DNA from 2 places in the Paracoccus zhejiangensis genome. Region 2 is predicted to be linked to the other one. Evidence: riboswitches for the same ligand, from Rfam matches in the RefSeq annotation. Region 2 holds a riboswitch; the other holds the start of a gene.

Region 1 (8,495 bases), on a different replicon from region 2:
TGGTGCTGTGTGAGGCAGCAGAAGTGCAGGTGCTCTGCGTCACCTACGAGACCGGCGATTTTGAGCCGGGCGACGGAGCGGTCTTGGCCGGCGGCTTCATCCGGGCCGAGGGGCGGCGGGTGATGCTGGACCCCTGCCTTGCCAGCGATCCGCGTGCATCAGCCGACTAGGCCCGCCGCGCCGCCCGCCGGCGCAGCTGCGCCTCGCGCCACATCGCATAGACGCCCGACAGCACGATCACCCCGGCCCCGGCGAGGGTCCAAAGATCGGGGCGCTCGCGCAGCACAAGCACGGCGAGGATCAGCGCAAAGACCAGCCGCGTATAGCGGAAGGGCGCGATCAGCGACAGATCGGCCAGCCGCACCGACACGACCATGGCCTGATAGCCCGCCAGCCCGACGAAGACGCAGGCCAGAAGCAGCAGCCACTGGTTCAGGTCCAGCATCCGCAGCCCCTGCCCCTCAACCGCCATCAGCACCAGCCCCGACAGGGCGATGGCGGTGAAGGCGGTGATGGTCAGAAGGCCCGATCCGACATCGACCGGCACCCGCCGCGTGGTCAGGTCGCGCATCGCCGCGAAGAAGACCGAGGCGAGCGCCAGCAGGGCCGCGGGGTGAAAGGCCTCGGTCCCCGGCCGCATGATCATCAACACGCCCAGAAAGCCAAGTGCCACCGACAGCCAGCGCCGCCAGCCGACATGCTCGCCCAGGATCAGCGCCCCGCCCATGGTCATGGCCAGCGGCAGCGCCTGGGTGATGGCCGAGACCGAGGCCAGATCGCCTAGCGCCAGCGCCGCCACAAAGGTCAGCGCCGTCAGCCCCTCGCCCAGACTGCGCAGCAGCACCACAGGTCGCCGCGCGCCCTGCCAGCCAGTCGGCTGACCGCGCAACCGGATCAGAAGCGCGAACAGCACCGCCCCCAGCGCGCCATGCAGGAACAGCACCTCGCCGATGCTCAGCCGCACGGCCAACAGCTTCAGCAGCAGGTCCTCGATGGCGAAGAAGGCCATGCCCAAGACCATCAGCCCCGCCGCGCGGGCATTGCCGGTCATGGGGTCAGCTTCGCGACAAGGGCCGGCAGGTCGGCGATGCGCTCCAGCCGGTGAAAGCGCGGATGATCGGGGTCATCGCCCTGCTCGTGCAGCCAGGTCAGATCATGCGGGATCAGCACCGCATTGCCGCCGGCCTGAAGCACCGGCAGGACGTCCGAATTCATCGAATTGCCGGCCATCAGAAAACGGTCCGGGGTGATGCCGTGGCGGGCAAAGACGGCGGCATAGGCATCGGGCGTCTTGTGCTGGACGATCTCGATGGCGTCGAACCGCTCGGCCAGACCCGACAGCGCGATCTTGCGCTCCTGATCCAGCACGTCACCCTTGGTGATGAGGATGCGGCGGCGGTCCGACAGCGCCTCGACCGCCCCCGCCGCGCCCTCCAGCAGATGCACCGGATGGGCGAGCATCTCCTGCCCCATTGCCAGAATTTCCGCCACCGCCTCGCCCGGCAGGCGGTTCTCGGTCAGCTCCAGCGCGGTCTGCACCATCGACAGCATGAAGCCCTTGATGCCGTAACCGTAACGCGCCAGATTGCGGCATTCGGTGTCGAAGAGATGCGCGGCAATGCGCTCGGGTGGCGCATGGCCCTCGAGCAGGCGGGCGAAGCCAGCCTGGGTGCTGCGGAAAAACGTCTCGTTTTCCCAAAGCGTGTCATCTGCGTCGAAACCGATCCATTCCATGCCCGCGGGTGTGGCCGGCCCGTGCGGGGCCGTCAAGCGAAAGGATATCCGATGGAGTTCACCGTTTCCGACATGACCTGCGGCCATTGCAAGGCGGCGATCGAGGAAGCTGTCACCGAGGCCGGCGGCACGGCGCAGATCGACCTTGAGACGAAGCGCGTCCGGGTCGAGGGAATCAACGCGACCGAGGCCGAGGCGGCGATCCGCGGCGCCGGCTATTCGCCCGAGCCGGCCTGATCCGCGCGGGGCCGCGACGCCACAAGATATTGATGTTGCGGGCGGCCCGCCCCTGACCAATGGGTTATACCCAAGAGATTGAGCGACGCCCCGGAATTTGCTATATCTGGGGGCATGACGGTGCCAAAGGAGACGGGCGACAAGCCCGCGGCATCCGATGACGAGGAACCGAGGAGACAGTCCCAATGCTCAACCGCATCATCATTGCGGCCGCCGCCGTCGTGCTGACCACCCCTTTGGCCATGGCCGGCCCGATCGACAGCGCCTGCGTGCGCTCGGACCGCGCGCGTGGCAATGCGCCGCTCTGCGGCTGCATCCAGCAGGTGGCGAACCAGACGCTGTCGCGGTCCGACCAGCGCCGTGCCGCCGGCTTCTTCCGCGAGCCGCACAAGGCGCAAGAGGTCCGCATGTCGAAAAGCGACGCCGACAACGCCTTCTGGTCGCGCTACAAGCGCTTTGCCAGCAGTGCCGAGGCCTATTGCCGCTGAGCCGGCGTTGCGCATCGCCGTTCTGACCGGGGCGGGCATTTCCGCCGAAAGCGGGCTTGCGACCTTTCGCGCCGCCGATGGCTTGTGGGAAAACCACCGGGTCGAGGACGTGGCGACGCCCGAGGCCTTCGAACGCGACCCCGACCTGGTCCACCGCTTCTACAACCAGCGCCGCGCCCGGCTGGCCGAGGTTCAGCCGAACCCGGCCCATCGCGCGCTGGCCGATCTGGCGCAGTCGCATGACCTGACGCTGATCACCCAGAATGTCGACAACCTGCACGAGCGCGGCGGCAGCGCGGATGTCATCCACATGCATGGCGAGTTGACCCGCGCCCTCTGCGCCGCCTGCGGCCATCGCTGGCCGGCGCCTTTGGTCATGCAGCCCGCCGATCCCTGCCCCTCCTGCGGCGCCGCCGCCACCCGCCCCGATATCGTCTGGTTCGGCGAGATGCCCTATCACATGGAGCGGATCTGGCAGGCGCTGGAGGAAGCCGATCTTTTCGCCGCCATCGGCACCTCGGGCAATGTCTATCCCGCCGCCGGCTTTGCCCAGCACGCCGCCCGCCGGGGCATCCCCTGCGTGGAACTGAACCTCGCCGCCAGCGCCAATGCCCGCGATTTTGCCAAGCGCATCATCGGCCCGGCCAGCGAGACGGTGCCGAACTGGGTGGCCGGGCTCGGCCGCCGATAGTTCTTGCCCCGTTTCGCGGCTTCGGTTAATCCCCGCCCTGCCTCGGTTCCGGGAGTGATCCCGGTGAAAAGGGAACGCGGTGCAATTCCGCGGCTGCCCCCGCAACTGTCAGCGGCGAGCGAGGCCGGACATGTCACTGTTCGCGGTTGCGGATGGGAAGACCCGGCCAAGCCCCGACCCGCGAAGCCAGGAGACCTGCCAAGGCCATCACCCTGACCACATGCGGGGCGCATGTGCGAAACGGTTTGTCCGTCGCGGTGGTTCATTGACCCGTCCGGCCGGAAACGCCTTCCCACCGGATCACCCATCCCCGCCCGCAACGACCGGGCGCCCTGAAGGACCGAACCGATGCAACTCCGCCATCTTTTGGCCGCCTCGACCGCGCTGACCGCCCTTGCCGGCCTCGCCGCCGCGCAGGGGGCCGCGCTGCCGCCGGCCGATTACGTGCTGCCCGAGATCACGCTCTACGCCTATCAGACCGAGGCCGAACTGGGCCGCACCGGCGCCACGGTCGAGGTCGTGACGCAGGAGGAACTTCAGCGCGACGGCACCCTGCGCCTGACCGACTACCTGGCCACCCTGCCCGGCATCTCGGCCACCGCCAATGGCGGCTTCGGTACCCAGTCGACCCTGCGTATCCGTGGCCTTGCCGGGCAATATGTGAAGGTGCTGGTCGACGGGATCGACGTGTCGGACCCCTCCTCGACCCAGATCCGCTTTGATCCCGGCGCGATGATGACCGGTGACATCGCCCGGATCGAGGTGTTGAAGGGCGCGCAATCGGCGCTTTACGGCTCCGAGGCCATCGGCGGGGTCATCGCCATCAGCACGCTGGATGCAACCGAACCCGGCACCCGCCAGCGCGCGACTCTGGAATATGGCAGCTACAACACCAAGCGGGCGGCCTATAGCATCACCACTTCCGGCGAGCGTCATGCGCTGGCCTTCACGGTTCAGCATCTCGACACTGATGGCTTCTCGGTCGCGGACGAGGCCGATGGCAACCGCGAGGACGATGGCGCCCGCGCCACCCGCGCCACGCTGTCGGGCCGCTATGATGTCAACGACGCCCTGACCATCGGCGCCGCCGGCTTCTGGCAGAAGACCGAGGCCGAGACCGATGGCGATTTCCCGGTGCTGGAAGATGGCGCCGATGCCAGCAACGGCATCCTGCGCGGTGGCCGGATCTATGCCGATTACGACGCCGGCGGCATCCGCCACGGGCTGGCCCTGCAGCGCAGCGAGACCTCGCGGCAGGAAACCTATGACGGCTTCACCTATCCCTTCGAGGGCGAGCGGACCGAGCTGGAATACAAGGGCTCGGTCGATCTGAACCCGCAGGTGGTGCTGGCCTGGGGCGCGGCCCATAGCCGCGAGGAGTTCCAGGGCGACAGCACCGATGCCGGTTACATCACCAATTCGGCCTTTGCCGAGGCGCGCTATACGCCCAACGACCGGCTGGATCTGGCCCTGTCGCTGCGCCACGACCACAATTCGCAATTCGGCAGCGAGGCCACGGGCCGGCTGGCGCTGGCCTGGCGCCCAGATGACAACTGGACGCTCCGCGCCAATTGGGGCACCGGCTATCGCGCCCCCTCGCCCTACGAGCTTTACAGCTTCTGGGCCGGCACGCCCGACCTGACGCCGGAAACCGCCAAGGGTGGCGAGATCGGCGTCGAGCGCAGCTTTGCCAATGGCGCGACCCTGCGCGCAACCGCCTTCCACTCGGTCGTGACCGATCTGATCGACTATTCCTATGCGACCTTCCACTACGAACAGATCCCCGGCGACACGCGCAGTCAGGGGATCGAGCTGTCGGGTGAAACGCCGCTGAACGACCGGCTGCGGCTCAGCGGCAACTTCACCTATACCGATACCGAGCGCCCCGACGGCCAACAGTTGGAACGGGTGCCCGAGCGGGTGCTGAACCTGCGGCTCGACGGCGACATCTCGGACCGCTCGCGCTTCGGGCTGGGGCTGACCCATGCCTCGGGCTTGGTCGATCGCGGGGCGGAAATGCCCAGCTATACGCTGGTCGATGCCTCGGTCGAATATGACCTGACCGGCCGGTCGACCGGCTATCTGCGGGTCGAGAACCTGTTCGACCAGGACTACCAGGTGCTGCGCGGCTACGGCACCTCGGGCCGCGCCCTCTTCGCGGGGATCCGTGCGGAGTTCTGATCTGGTCCGCGGTGTGGCGGCGGCGCTGGTCGTCGCCCTGCCGGCGGTCGCGGGGGCTGAGGCGCCCCGGCGGGTGGTGTCGATGAACCTCTGCACCGACCAGATCGCCATGCTGCTGGCGGCGCCGGGGCAACTCGTGTCGGTCAGCGATCTGGCGGCTGACCCGAACATGTCGCCGATGGCCGAAGTGGCGGCGGCCTATCCACCGAATTACGGCCGCGCCGAAGAGATCTACCTGATGCGGCCCGATCTGGTGATTGCCGGGCAATATGCCTCGGGGCCGGCGGTGGCGATGCTGCGCCGGCTGGCGATCCGGGTCGAGGTGCTGCCGCCTGCCGAGGATTTCGACGCCATCCGCGCGCAGATCAGCCAGATCGGAAACTGGCTCGGTCGCGAGGCCGAGGCCGCGCGGCTGATCGAAGATTTCGATGCGGGGCTTGCGGCGCTGGCCAAGGACGCCACGCATGGCCGGGCGGCGCTGTATTATGCCAATGGCTTCACCTCGGGGCGTTCGACGCTGGCCGGGGCGATTGTCGAGGCGGCGGGTTACGACAATATCGCCGGCGATTACGGCATCGAGACGACCACCGCCCTGCCCTTGGAACTGCTGGTCATGTCCGAGCCCGACCGGCTGATCACCGGGGCGAAATGGCCCGGACAGTCGCGGTCCGAGGCCATTCTGGACCACCCGGCGCTGCAACAGGCGGCCCCCGGCATGGCCGAGGTGACCGACCGCGACTGGGTCTGCGGCACGCCTTTCGTGCTCGATGCCATCGAGGCGCTGCAATGAGCCGTCTGATGCTCGCCCTCGCGGCGCTGGTGGCGCTGCTGTTCCTCGTCTCGCTGACAACCGGCCCGGCGGGCATCGGCTTCGTCGAGGGGATCCGCGCGCTGATCCTTGGCGGTGACGGCCCCTTGCCCATCGTGATGCGCGAGATCCGCCTGCCCCGCGCGCTTCTGGGTGTGGGCGTTGGCGCGGCGCTTGGTCTCTCGGGCGCGGCGTTGCAAGGCTATCTGCGAAACCCGCTGGCCGAGCCGGGGCTGATCGGGGTCAGCGGCATGGCGGCGCTTGGCGCGGTCATCGCCATCCAGATCGGGCTGTCGGCCAGCCTCGCCCTTGGCCTGCCGCTGATGGCGCTGGCCGGTGCTGCCTTGGGCGTGGCGGTGCTGATGGCGCTGGCCGGTCCGCGCGGTGGCTCGGTGACGCTGATCCTCGCCGGCATCGCCATCTCGGCGCTGGCCGGGGCGGGGACGCAGCTGGTGCTGAACCTCTCGCCCAATCCCTATGCGGCGAACGAGATCGTCTTCTGGCTGATGGGCTCGCTGGCGGATCGTTCGATGCTGCATGTGGCGCTGGCTTTGCCGGTGATGATCCTCGGCGGGCTGATCCTGATGCGTCTTGGCCGCGGCCTCGACGCGCTGACCCTCGGCGAAAGCGCCGCCGCCGCCATGGGCATCGCACCCGGACGGCTGCGCTGGCTGCTGGTTGCGGGCGTGGCGCTGATGATCGGACCGGCGACGGCGGTGGCGGGCACCATCGGCTTCGTCGGGCTGGTGGTGCCGCATCTCTTGCGCCCGTTGGTCGGCGCCCAACCCTCGCGGCTGTTGCCGGCCTCGGCGCTTGGCGGGGCGGCGATGGTGCTGGCCGCCGATATTGCCGTGCGGCTGATCCTGCCCGAGCGCGACCTGAAGCTGGGCGTGCTGACCGCACTGGTCGGCGCGCCGCTGTTCCTGCACCTGATCTGGAAAACACGGTCGCGCGGGGGCCTCGGATGAGCCTCCTGACCCTCGAAAACCTGTCCGTCACCCGCCGCAACCGCCCGGTTCTGCGCGGGGTCTCGCTCAGCGTCGAGCCGGGCGAGTTCGTGGGCCTTCTGGGGCCGAACGGTGCCGGGAAATCGACACTGATGGAAGCGGCACTGGGGTTGATCCCCTTTGTAGGCCGTTCGAATCTGGCCGCCCTCTCGGCCCGTGACCGTGCCCACCGCGCCGCCTATCTGCCGCAATCGCGCGAGATCGCCTGGCCGATCAGCGTCGAGAACCTGGTGGCGCTTGGCCGCATCCCCTGGCCCGGTGCCAGCGGGGCCGAGGATCGCGCCGCCATCGACGCGGCCATTTCCCGCATGGGGCTGGAACCGTTCCGCGCCCGCACCGCCACGCGGCTGTCAGGGGGCGAGCAGGGCCGCGCGCTGATCGCTAGGGCGCTGGCACAGGAAACCCCGCTGCTTCTGGCCGATGAGCCGGTGGCGGGGCTGGATCCGGCGCAGCAACTGGCCTGCCTGCGGCTTTTCCGCGCGCTGGCGGGCGAAGGCCACTGCATCCTCGCCTCGATCCACGACCTGGGGCTGGCGGCGCGGTTCTGCACCCGTCTGGTGCTGCTGGCGGGCGGCGAGGTGCTGGCCGATGGTGCGCCGGGCGAGGTTCTGACGGCGGAGAACCTGAGCCGCGCCTTCGGCATCAGCGTTCACCGCATCGACACCCCGCACGGCCCGGCCATCCTGCCGATCTGAGCCTAGCGCTTGGCGAGAATCTCGTCGGTCAGCGCCTCGATCTCGACCCGCGCCGGGGTGGCCTTGGGCTTTTCCGCCGCACCCAGACCCTGCCCCAGCGTCTCGGCATAGGCCACACGGTTGGCCAGTTGCGTCGCCGCGATCTCGGCGCCCAGTTCCGCGCATTTCTCGGCGATCTCGGCGCCGAGCCGCGTCCCGGCCTTGGTGCGATTGAGCACGATCAGCACCGGCGCCTTCTCGCGCCGCGCCAGATCCAGCACGCCCTCGGTCGCCCACAGGTCCACATGGCTCGAGGCGACCGGCACGATCACCAGATCGGCCACCCGCAGCGCCGGGCGCAGGTCACTGTCGATCTTGGGTGGCGTGTCGATGATGACGTAATCGAAGCGCTTCTTCAGCTTCTCGGATTCGTAGGACGCGCCCCAGGCCGAGGAGGTCGAGAAATCCAGCGCCTCGTCCTCGGCATAATGCTCGCTGCGCTCCATGAACCAGCGGCCCATGCTGCCCTGCGGGTCGGTATCGACCAGCGCGACCGAATGCCCGCGCGAGCGCAGCGCCACCGCGAGATTGACCGCGATGGTCGTTTTGCCCGATCCGCCCTTCTGCTGGGCCACGGTGATGATCTGTCCGGCCATGCCTGTCCCTTCCTCCGCT
Region 2 (8,495 bases):
AAGGCGCAACGGATGCTGACGCCCTTGGCCGTCGGGCTGGGTCTGCTGGCAGGCTGGCAGGCGCTGGTCCTTCTCACTGGCCTGCCGCCCTTCCTCCTGCCCGGACCGGGGGCGGTCGCGTCGGCCATCGCTAGCCACCGAGAGGTGCTGGCGCAGGGCGCGCTGACCAGCCTGACCGAGATCCTCGCGGGCTTCGCGCTCGGGGCTGGCACCGGCGCGATCCTCGCCGTGCTGATGGCCAGCTTTCCCCGGCTCGCCGCCGCGCTGCGCCCGGTGCTGCTCTTGTCGCAGGTGATCCCGATCTTCGCGCTGGCGCCGATCCTGACGCTGTGGCTGGGGTTCGGCATGGCGCCCAAGATCACCGTGGTGGCGCTGATCTGCTTTTTCCCGGTGGCCTCGGCCTTCCTCGACGGGCTGATGCGCAGCTCGCCGGCCTGTCTCGATCTGGCGCGGACCATGGGAGCGAGCCGCTGGCGCGAGATGGCCCATATCCGCATCCCCATGGCCCTGCCGATGCTGGGCAGCGGCCTGACACTCGCGGCGGTCTATGCCCCCATCGGCGCGGTCATCGGCGAATGGGTCGGCGGGTCCGAGGGCTTGGGCGCGGTGATGATCCTTGCCAATGGCCGGATGCGCACCGATCTGGCCTTCGCCGCGCTGGCCCTCGTCACGCTGATCGCGCTTGGCTTTCACGCCTTGGTCAGCCGTCTGGTGAGCCGGGGGTTCGCGCGCTTCGGCTAACCCCCCCGGTCTGTTCCGGCTTACGCCACCAGCGGATCGTCAAGCGTGAGCCCGACGATCAGCGGATCGTGGTCCGAGGCGGCAAACGGCCCGTCATTGTAGAAGCCCGGATCCTTGAACTGCGAGCTGTAGCCCAAGAGGTCCGGCTCATCGGCATTCACATGCCATTCGGTCGCCCCGGTGACATTATCGGACAGACTGGCCGAGGCCAGCCCCTGGTCCAGCGTGCCGCGCTGGCCGTCGAAGACATAGCTGTAAGCCTGATCCTGCCCGATGAACTGGTCGATCAGATCGACCAGCCCGGCCTCGCGCAGCGCCTGAACCGGGTCCTCCTGCGCATAGGCGTTCATGTCGCCCATCAACAGATAGTCACTGACCCCGCCGCCGGCATATTCCGTGCCCAGCCAGTCGGCCAGCTGCACCGCCGCCTCGGCCCGGACGCCGTTCCAGAAGCCCTGACCGTCGCCCTGATCGAAATTCGCATCCGCCCGCAGCGCGTCGATATCCGCTTGGGTAAAGCCCGCCGCCGCGCCATTGGCATCCAGATAGGCCTGCGCGGCATTGGACAAGGCCAGCAGCCCGCTGTCACCCTTGGACTTGAAATGCGAAGAGACCACGGTGAACTGGTTCCCCTCCGCATCCTCGAAGGTCGCCGCGACCGAGGGGCGGTTGCGCTGGAAATCGCCCAGATAGGTCGATTGCGGCAAGGCGTCATCCAGCACCTTGGCCAGCTGGTAGGTGGTCGCGGCGGTGCTTTCGTCGAACTCGACGAAATCGGTATGAACCAGCGTCAGCGCGGCGCTGTCATAGACGATGCCGGTCATGATCGCGTCCTCGCCGACAAAGCCGCCGGTCCCGGTCGGATCGACAAAGGCATAGACCGCGCCCGAGCCGGTGGCCGTGGCCTCGGCATTCAGCGCATCGACCAGCGCGTCGATGGCCGAGCCCTCGCCAAAGCCGCCATTCTCGATCTCCTGCAGGGCAAAGACCTCGGCCCCGGTGCCGGTCATGACCGAGACCAGTTTCTCGGTCTGCCGGGCCAGATCGGCCTCGGTCGTGGCCCCGCGCGGGTCCAGGGTGCCATCCGGCCCGGTGCCGCCCGAGAGCGTGGTGAAATAGTTCAACACGTTGATCGAAGCCACCTGCAGCTCGCCGCCCACATCGTCGGGGGCGTCCTGTCGCGCGCCGGAATTGGTGGCCTCGTCGATCGGCAATTGCCCGGTCGGGATCAGCGCGTGATCTCCGAACTGCTCGGTCATCACGCCCTCGATCGGCCCGGTGAACTGGGTGCCAAGCCGCAGCGTCGCGCCGCCAGCGCCGAACTCATCGCCAGCATCGAGATAACCATTGCCATTGTCGCCCGGCGTGGTGTTCGGGACATACTCAAACGCGTCGGGGTTCTGCGTGCTGATGCCGTCATCGATGATCAGCCGGTTCTGGGCATTGGCCTCGGCCAGCGCCGCGACCTCGGCGGCCTCGGTCTGCGCATCATGGATCTGCGTCGGCTGGTATTGCACGCCAGCACCCACGACGATCTCGCCATAGCGGTCGAAATCGAAATTCTCGATCACCGTCAGCGGCGCGTCGGTGCCGCTGATGACCGAGACCCGCATCCCCTCGACCGATTCATAGTTGAAGCCCTCGGGCGAGAGTTCGACGGTCGCCGCCGTCGGCAGCTCGTTGCCGCTGGACATGATCATGACGTCCGACACGGCGGTCAGCTCGGTCAGCCCGCCGAATTCGGTGACGGTGCCGTCAAGCTGCACCAGATCGCCAAGCGCCACCGCCTCGCCGCCGCCGGTGAAAACAAAAATCCCTTCCGAGGTCAGCGCGTCGAGATCGGCATCGGCGTCTTCCTCCTGCAGGTAGAAGCCGTTCGCCGCGATATGGACGACCACCGCCGTCACCTCGACCCGCTGGCCGATCAGCGTCGAGGCATCGGTTGACCCCTGGATGAAGGAAATCAGCTGCGGCGTCGCGGTCTCGCCGCCGCCATCGCCCGCATTGGCTGCGCCCTTGGTCGCCTCGGCGGGTGCAGACCAGTTCCCCTCCGCATCGCGCTGCAGCGACAGGCCCGGCGCATCGCCACCGGTTTCCGCCACGCCGATATCGGTCGAGGTCATGCCTGCCGCCGTGCCGCTTGCGGCGGTCATCTGGCCCTCGTAGCTGAGGAATTCCACCACCTCGCCAGCATTCACCAGCGCCATCCCGTCCGGCGCACCGTTCTGCAACCCGTTGGCCGGCAGGTCCCAGACATAGAAATCATGGGTGCCATCGCTTGTCATCGTGGCATTGGCAATCGACAACGTGCCGTAAACCGAGCCATTGCCGCCGTTATAGAGTTCCACCGACAGGCCAGAGGCATCGCCGCCCGCCGTCACCCTTACCTCGACGAACTCGCCGGTATCGGTGCCGGCATTGTCATAGTGAAATTCGTTGATCCGCGCCGCGAATTCAGGCTCGGCGGCGTCATTGCTGGCGCCTGCCGTCGCGGTTTCCGGCGCGCGCCAGCTGCCATCCTCGTTCCGCTGCAAGGATTGGCCGAGGGGCGTATCGCTCGGCTCGGAGACGCCGATATCGGTCGAGGTCAGGCCATTCGCCGCGCCGCCGGTTGCGGTCATCTCGCCCTCGTAGCTGAGGAATTCGACCACCTCGCCGCCATTCACCAGCGCCATCCCGTCCGGCGCGCCGTTCTGCAACCCGTTCGCGGGCAGGTTCCAGACATAGAAATCATGCGTGCCGTCGCTGGTCATCGTCGCATCGGCGATGGAGAGCGTGCCGTAGACCCCGCCATTGCTGCCGTTATAGAGCTCGACCGACAGACCCGAGGCATCATCGCCCGCGTTGACTCGGACCTCGATGAACTCCCCCGCATCGGTGCCGGCATTGTCATAGTGAATTTCGTTGATCCGGGCGACGATCGGCGGCGTCTCGGTCACGTCCTCGACCGTCACCGATATATCGGCGCTGTCGCTGGCGCCCGCGCCATCGGTGACGCTGACGGTCACGTCATAGATATTGTCGCCGCCCGCATCGCCGGGGTTCTCGTAATCCGGCGCGGTGATGAAGCTCAACTCGCCGGTCTCGGGGTCGATCTGGAACAGCGCCGCATCGGCCCCGCCGCTGATTGCATAGGTCAGGTCGCTGCTGTCTGGGTCCGTGGCCGAGAGGCCGGCGGGCACGGCGGTCTGGTTCTCGGCCACGGTGACGCTGGTGGTGGCGGTCAGCGTGGGCGCGTCATTCTGGCCAGTGATGGTGACAGTCACGGTCGCCGTATCGGTGCCGCCCTTCCCGTCATCGACGGTATAGGTAAAGCTGTCGGTCGCCGTCTCGCCCTCGGCCAGATGGTCGAAGCGGTCGCCCGGATCATAACTGATCTGGCCGCCCTCCAGCGTCACCACCGCACCCGAGGCCGCAGCCGAAACCCCGGTAATGGTCAGCGCGTCACCGTCATACTCGCGGTCATTGGCCAGAAGATCGGCGGTGTCGATCAGGGTAACCCCGTCCTCGCCCGCCGCCACCGCATCATCCCCGGCCAGCACGGCATTGTTCCGGCCATCCAGATGCAGCGTGTAATCATCGCCCTCGAAATAGAGCGCCTCGACCGATTGCAGCCAGTCGCGGCCCTCGTTGCCCGACAGCGCCTCGACCCGGACAATGCCGCCAAGTCGGCTGATCGCATAGTCATCGACCCCGCCGGCATAGACGGCGGTATCATTGCCACGCCCGCCAAGGATGCGGTCATCGCCGCCGCCGCCGCGGATGGTGTCATCGCCGCCCAGCCCAAGGATCATGTCCTTGCCCGCGCCACCCTCCAGCAGATTGCCCCGCTGGTTGCCGAGGATCAGCGACGGCCCTCCCCGGTCAGCTGCTGCATTGCCCTTGTGCGCGCGGTTCGAGGCCATGACGATTCTCCCGTTCTCGTGACATTGACCCCTTTGACCCTAGTCAGGTGACAAAGCTGTGACCAGCCTTGCATTCTCTGCAGGTCTCAGCCGCGCCGGATCAGGTAGATGTCCATGATCCAGCCATGCCGCGCCCGCGCCTCGGACCGCGTGGCGATGATCTGTGGCGCAACCTCAGAGAGCGGACCGGCGATCAGCAGTTGCTCGGCCATGCCGACATAGGCGCCCCACCAGATGGTCAGGCCCGCCGGGTCAAGGGCCTCGAAGGCCCCGCCGGCATCCAGCATGACAACGATGGTCGATGCCCCCTCGGGCCAGCCACCCGCGCGCAATTGCCGGCCGGTGGTGATGGTGACGGGCGCGCCGAGATCGTTCAGCGGGATGGCATGGGCGGCGCAAAGCGCCTGAATGGCGGTGATGCCGGGGATGACGCGCAAGGTCAGCGGCAGGCGGCGGCCCACCCGCTCGGCAATGCGCAGGGTGCTGTCGTAAAGCGAGGGATCGCCCCAGACCAGCAGGGCAACGCGCGGCCCGCCGCCGGCGTCAAGATGGGCGCGGATGCGATCCTCCCAGATGGCGGCAATGGCGTCATGCCAGTCCTGCACCCGCGCGAGATAGTCGGGCGTCGCCGGATCGCGGACGGGCAGGTCAAAGGTCTCGACCCGCGTTGCCGGATCGGTCAGCGCCTCGCGGCAGATCGCCAGCCTGAGACCGGCCAGATCGGACTTGTCCTCGCCCTTCAAGGGCACAAGGATCAGGTCGGAGGCGTTCATCGCCTTCGCCGCCTCGGCAGTCAGGTGGTCGGGATTGCCGGTGCCGATGCCGATGAGAATAAGCTCGATCATGGGGTGCCTGCGCGTCATGAGAAAGGGGCGCGGTCCCGCAGGTCCGCGCCCCTGATCTGATTGGCCTGTCGGATCAGGCCGAAGCAAGCAGCCGCGGCGTGACCAGCGAGGCGGGCATCCGCCCGGCCAGCGCCTTGGCACCGGCGAGGATCGCCAGATCGACCAGCGGCTCGATCAGCACGACGGTGATATAGGCCGCGCCGAACATCCCTATCCCGGCCAGCGCCGAGGCACCCTGACCGTAGAAGGCCCAGAAGGCGACCCAGGCCACCACGCCGCCCTGGTAGGCGAAGGAGAGTTTCAGCACATCGGCATAGCGCAGATCGACATAGGCCGTGCCCGCCGGGATGATCCGCTGCGCGAGAACGGCGACGGCGAAGAGCGGGACCAGGAGCGTGGTGACGTTCATGCCGTATTGCGGCAGGTCGAAGGGTGCAAAGAATAGGCCCTGCAGCAAGAGGCCCATGGCCAGACCCAGTGCAGCCGGACCGGCGCCGAGGATCAGGAACAGGGTCGAGCCGAGAATCAGGTGCACCTCGCTGACCCCCACCGGGTAATGCGGCAGCACCTGGAAGAAGCCGAAGGTGGCGACCGTGGCGATCACGCTGCGCAGCGCCACCGAAGCGAGGCCGCTCTGCCGGGTCGACTGCCCCAGCATGAACAGCCCGGTCGCCGCGGCGCCGGCTGCGGTGGCATAGCTGAGGACGATCTTGGCACCGTCAACGATGCCGGGTTCGATATGCATGTCTGTCTCCTTGCCGTCACACCCGACGACCGATGGGTTTCATTGCGTCGAGGCCGGTCTCCTGGCTCGCGGATCATGGCGACCACCCGCCTTCCCGGCCCAAAGGGGGCCAGTGGCAATCGGATGGCCGCTCTCCGCTTACAGTCGCGGGGGCGGCTGGGGCACAGGCGTCACTTGCAGGGACGCCCTTCCCCATTCCCGTTTCAGCCCCGTTCCTTGCGGTCCGGGACACCTCGTCCGATCTTTCTGCGCCGGGGCGGGACGCGGGTCAAGCCGGATTCCCGGTTCCCTGTCAGGCGATTGCACTGGCTGGCGCGATCAGGTGGAAGAACGTGCCGCTGACCCGACCGCCGCCGGCGCTGTCGCGGAACGACCCGGTCTCGGGCACCAGATCGCCATTGGCATCACGCACCTCGGCCAGCGGCGCGTCGGGCTGGTCGAGGATGGTGGCATAGTGGAATTCATGACCGCGCAGGCCAGCGGCGTCCGCGAGGCCCGGCAAGGGCCGCGCCGCCCGCGCGGCAAGGCGATAGCCCAGATGCATCCGGCGCTTGGCATAGCTGGTCTCCAGCCCCAACAGCCCGGCCATCCGGTGCCGCGTGCCATCCGCCGCCACCAGCCCGGCCCCCAGCGCCATATAGCCGCCGCATTCGCCATGAACGGGGCGGGTCTCGGCAAAGCGGGTCAGCCCGGCGCGAAAGGTTTCCGCCGCCGCCAGCCGCCCGGCATGAAGCTCGGGATAGCCGCCGGGCAGCCAGCAGACCGTGGCCGAGGCGTCGGGCGCCTCGTCCGCCAAGGGCGAGAAGGGCAGGATCGTCGCCCCGCCGGCCCGCCAGTCGGCCAACAGATGCGGGTAGATGAACGAGAACGCCTGATCCCGCGCCAGCGCGATCCGCTCGCCCGGTGGCGGGACGGGGGCGGCATCCGCGCCGGCGAACGCGCCGCGCACCGCCAGCGCCCGGATCGCCTCGAGGTCGCAATGCTGGGCGATGAAGCCCGCCAGATCCTCAAGGATGGCAGTCAGACGCGGCAATTCCTCGGCCTGAACCAGCCCCAGATGCCGCTCGGGCAGTTCCACATCGGGCCGGCGCGGCAGCGCGCCCAGAACCGTCAACCCGGCCTCGGCCATGCCGGCGCGGGTCAGCGCCTCGTGCCGGGGCGAGGCGACGCGGTTCAGGATCACGCCGCCGATCCGCACATCCTTGCGAAAGCGCGCGAAACCCGCCGCCGCCGCTGCCGCCGATTGCGCCTGGCCCGAGACGTCGAGGACCAGAATGACCGGCCAGCCGCTCAAAGCCGCCAGATCGGAACTGGCACCGCTGCCGGTCTCGCCCGGTTTCGCCACCCCGTCGAAAAGGCCCATCGAGCCTTCGGCCAGCACCAGGTCGGCCCCCTCGGCCCCGCGCGCCAGCATGGCGATGCGACCGGGCGACATGGCCCAGCTGTCGAGGTTCATCGAGGGCTGGCCCGCCGCCACGGCGTGAAAGGCCGGGTCGATGTAATCCGGCCCGCTCTTGAACGGATGCACGCTCAGGCCCTGCGCCCGAAAGGCGGCCAGAAGCCCAAGCGCCACGGTGGTCTTGCCGGTACCCGAAGCCGGGGCGGCGATCATCAGGCCGGGCGCGGTCATGGCGCCTCCGGGAAGCGCGGGTTGGTGCCGACAGGGCGGTAACGGCGGTCATAATCGCCGGCATAAAGGCGGCTTTCGTCGAAATCCTCGGCCCCGAGCGCCGGGCCGACGAGGATCAGCGCGGTCCGCTCGCCCTCGCCAATGGCAGGATCCAGCGTCGCCAGCGTGGCGCGGTAGAGGCGCTGGTCGGGCCAGCTGGCGCGGAACACCACGGCGACCGGGCAGTCCTGGCCGTAATGCGGCACCAGCCGTTCCTGCACCTCGGAGAGCACATGCACCGACAGGTGAATGGCCAAAGTCGCCCCGGTGCGGGCAAAGTTCTCCAGCGTCTCGCCCTCGGGCATGGCCGAAGCGCGGCCCGAGGTGCGGGTCAGGACCAGCGATTGCGCCACGCCGGGCAGGGTCAGCTCCGCCCCGAGTGCCGCGGCGGCGGCGGCAAAGGCGGGAACGCCGGGGGTCACGTCATAGGGGATGTTCAGCGCGCGCAGCCGGCGCAATTGTTCGCCCATGGCCGACCAGATCGACAGGTCGCCCGAATGCAACCGCGCCACATCCTGCCCCGCCGCATGGGCCGCGGCGATTTCGTCGATGATGGCATCGAGACTGAGGGATGCAGTGTTCACGATCTT

What was found. Region 2 has a riboswitch for cobalamin ahead of CX676_RS20010 (energy-coupling factor ABC transporter permease). Riboswitches for the same ligand answer to the same signal wherever they lie in the genome.
Region 1: it holds a riboswitch for cobalamin, as region 2 does, so the genes downstream of both, CX676_RS07130 (TonB-dependent receptor plug domain-containing protein) here and CX676_RS20010 (energy-coupling factor ABC transporter permease) in region 2, are expected to answer to the same signal.

Annotation. Positions count from the first base shown of each region.
Region 1 is NZ_CP025430.1:1,443,258-1,451,752, forward strand. It holds gene CX676_RS07100 (hypothetical protein) at 1-170, shown strand, start outside; gene CX676_RS07105 (DMT family transporter) at 167-1,051, opposite strand; gene CX676_RS07110 (HAD family hydrolase) at 1,048-1,734, opposite strand; gene CX676_RS07115 (heavy-metal-associated domain-containing protein) at 1,786-1,971, shown strand; gene CX676_RS07120 (hypothetical protein) at 2,157-2,459, shown strand; gene CX676_RS07125 (NAD-dependent deacylase) at 2,467-3,150, shown strand; cobalamin riboswitch at 3,177-3,367, shown strand; gene CX676_RS07130 (TonB-dependent receptor plug domain-containing protein) at 3,499-5,331, shown strand; gene CX676_RS07135 (ABC transporter substrate-binding protein) at 5,318-6,121, shown strand; gene CX676_RS07140 (FecCD family ABC transporter permease) at 6,118-7,107, shown strand; gene CX676_RS07145 (ABC transporter ATP-binding protein) at 7,104-7,841, shown strand; gene parA (ParA family partition ATPase) at 7,844-8,476, opposite strand.
Region 2 is NZ_CP025431.1:149,177-157,671, reverse strand. It holds gene CX676_RS20025 (ABC transporter permease) at 1-741, shown strand, start outside; gene CX676_RS20030 (ABC transporter ATP-binding protein) at 1-1, shown strand, start outside; gene CX676_RS20020 (ExeM/NucH family extracellular endonuclease) at 762-4,646, opposite strand; gene cobF (precorrin-6A synthase (deacetylating)) at 4,733-5,491, opposite strand; gene CX676_RS20010 (energy-coupling factor ABC transporter permease) at 5,565-6,236, opposite strand; cobalamin riboswitch at 6,271-6,487, opposite strand; gene CX676_RS20005 (cobyrinate a,c-diamide synthase) at 6,529-7,866, opposite strand; gene cobM (precorrin-4 C(11)-methyltransferase) at 7,863-8,495, opposite strand, start outside.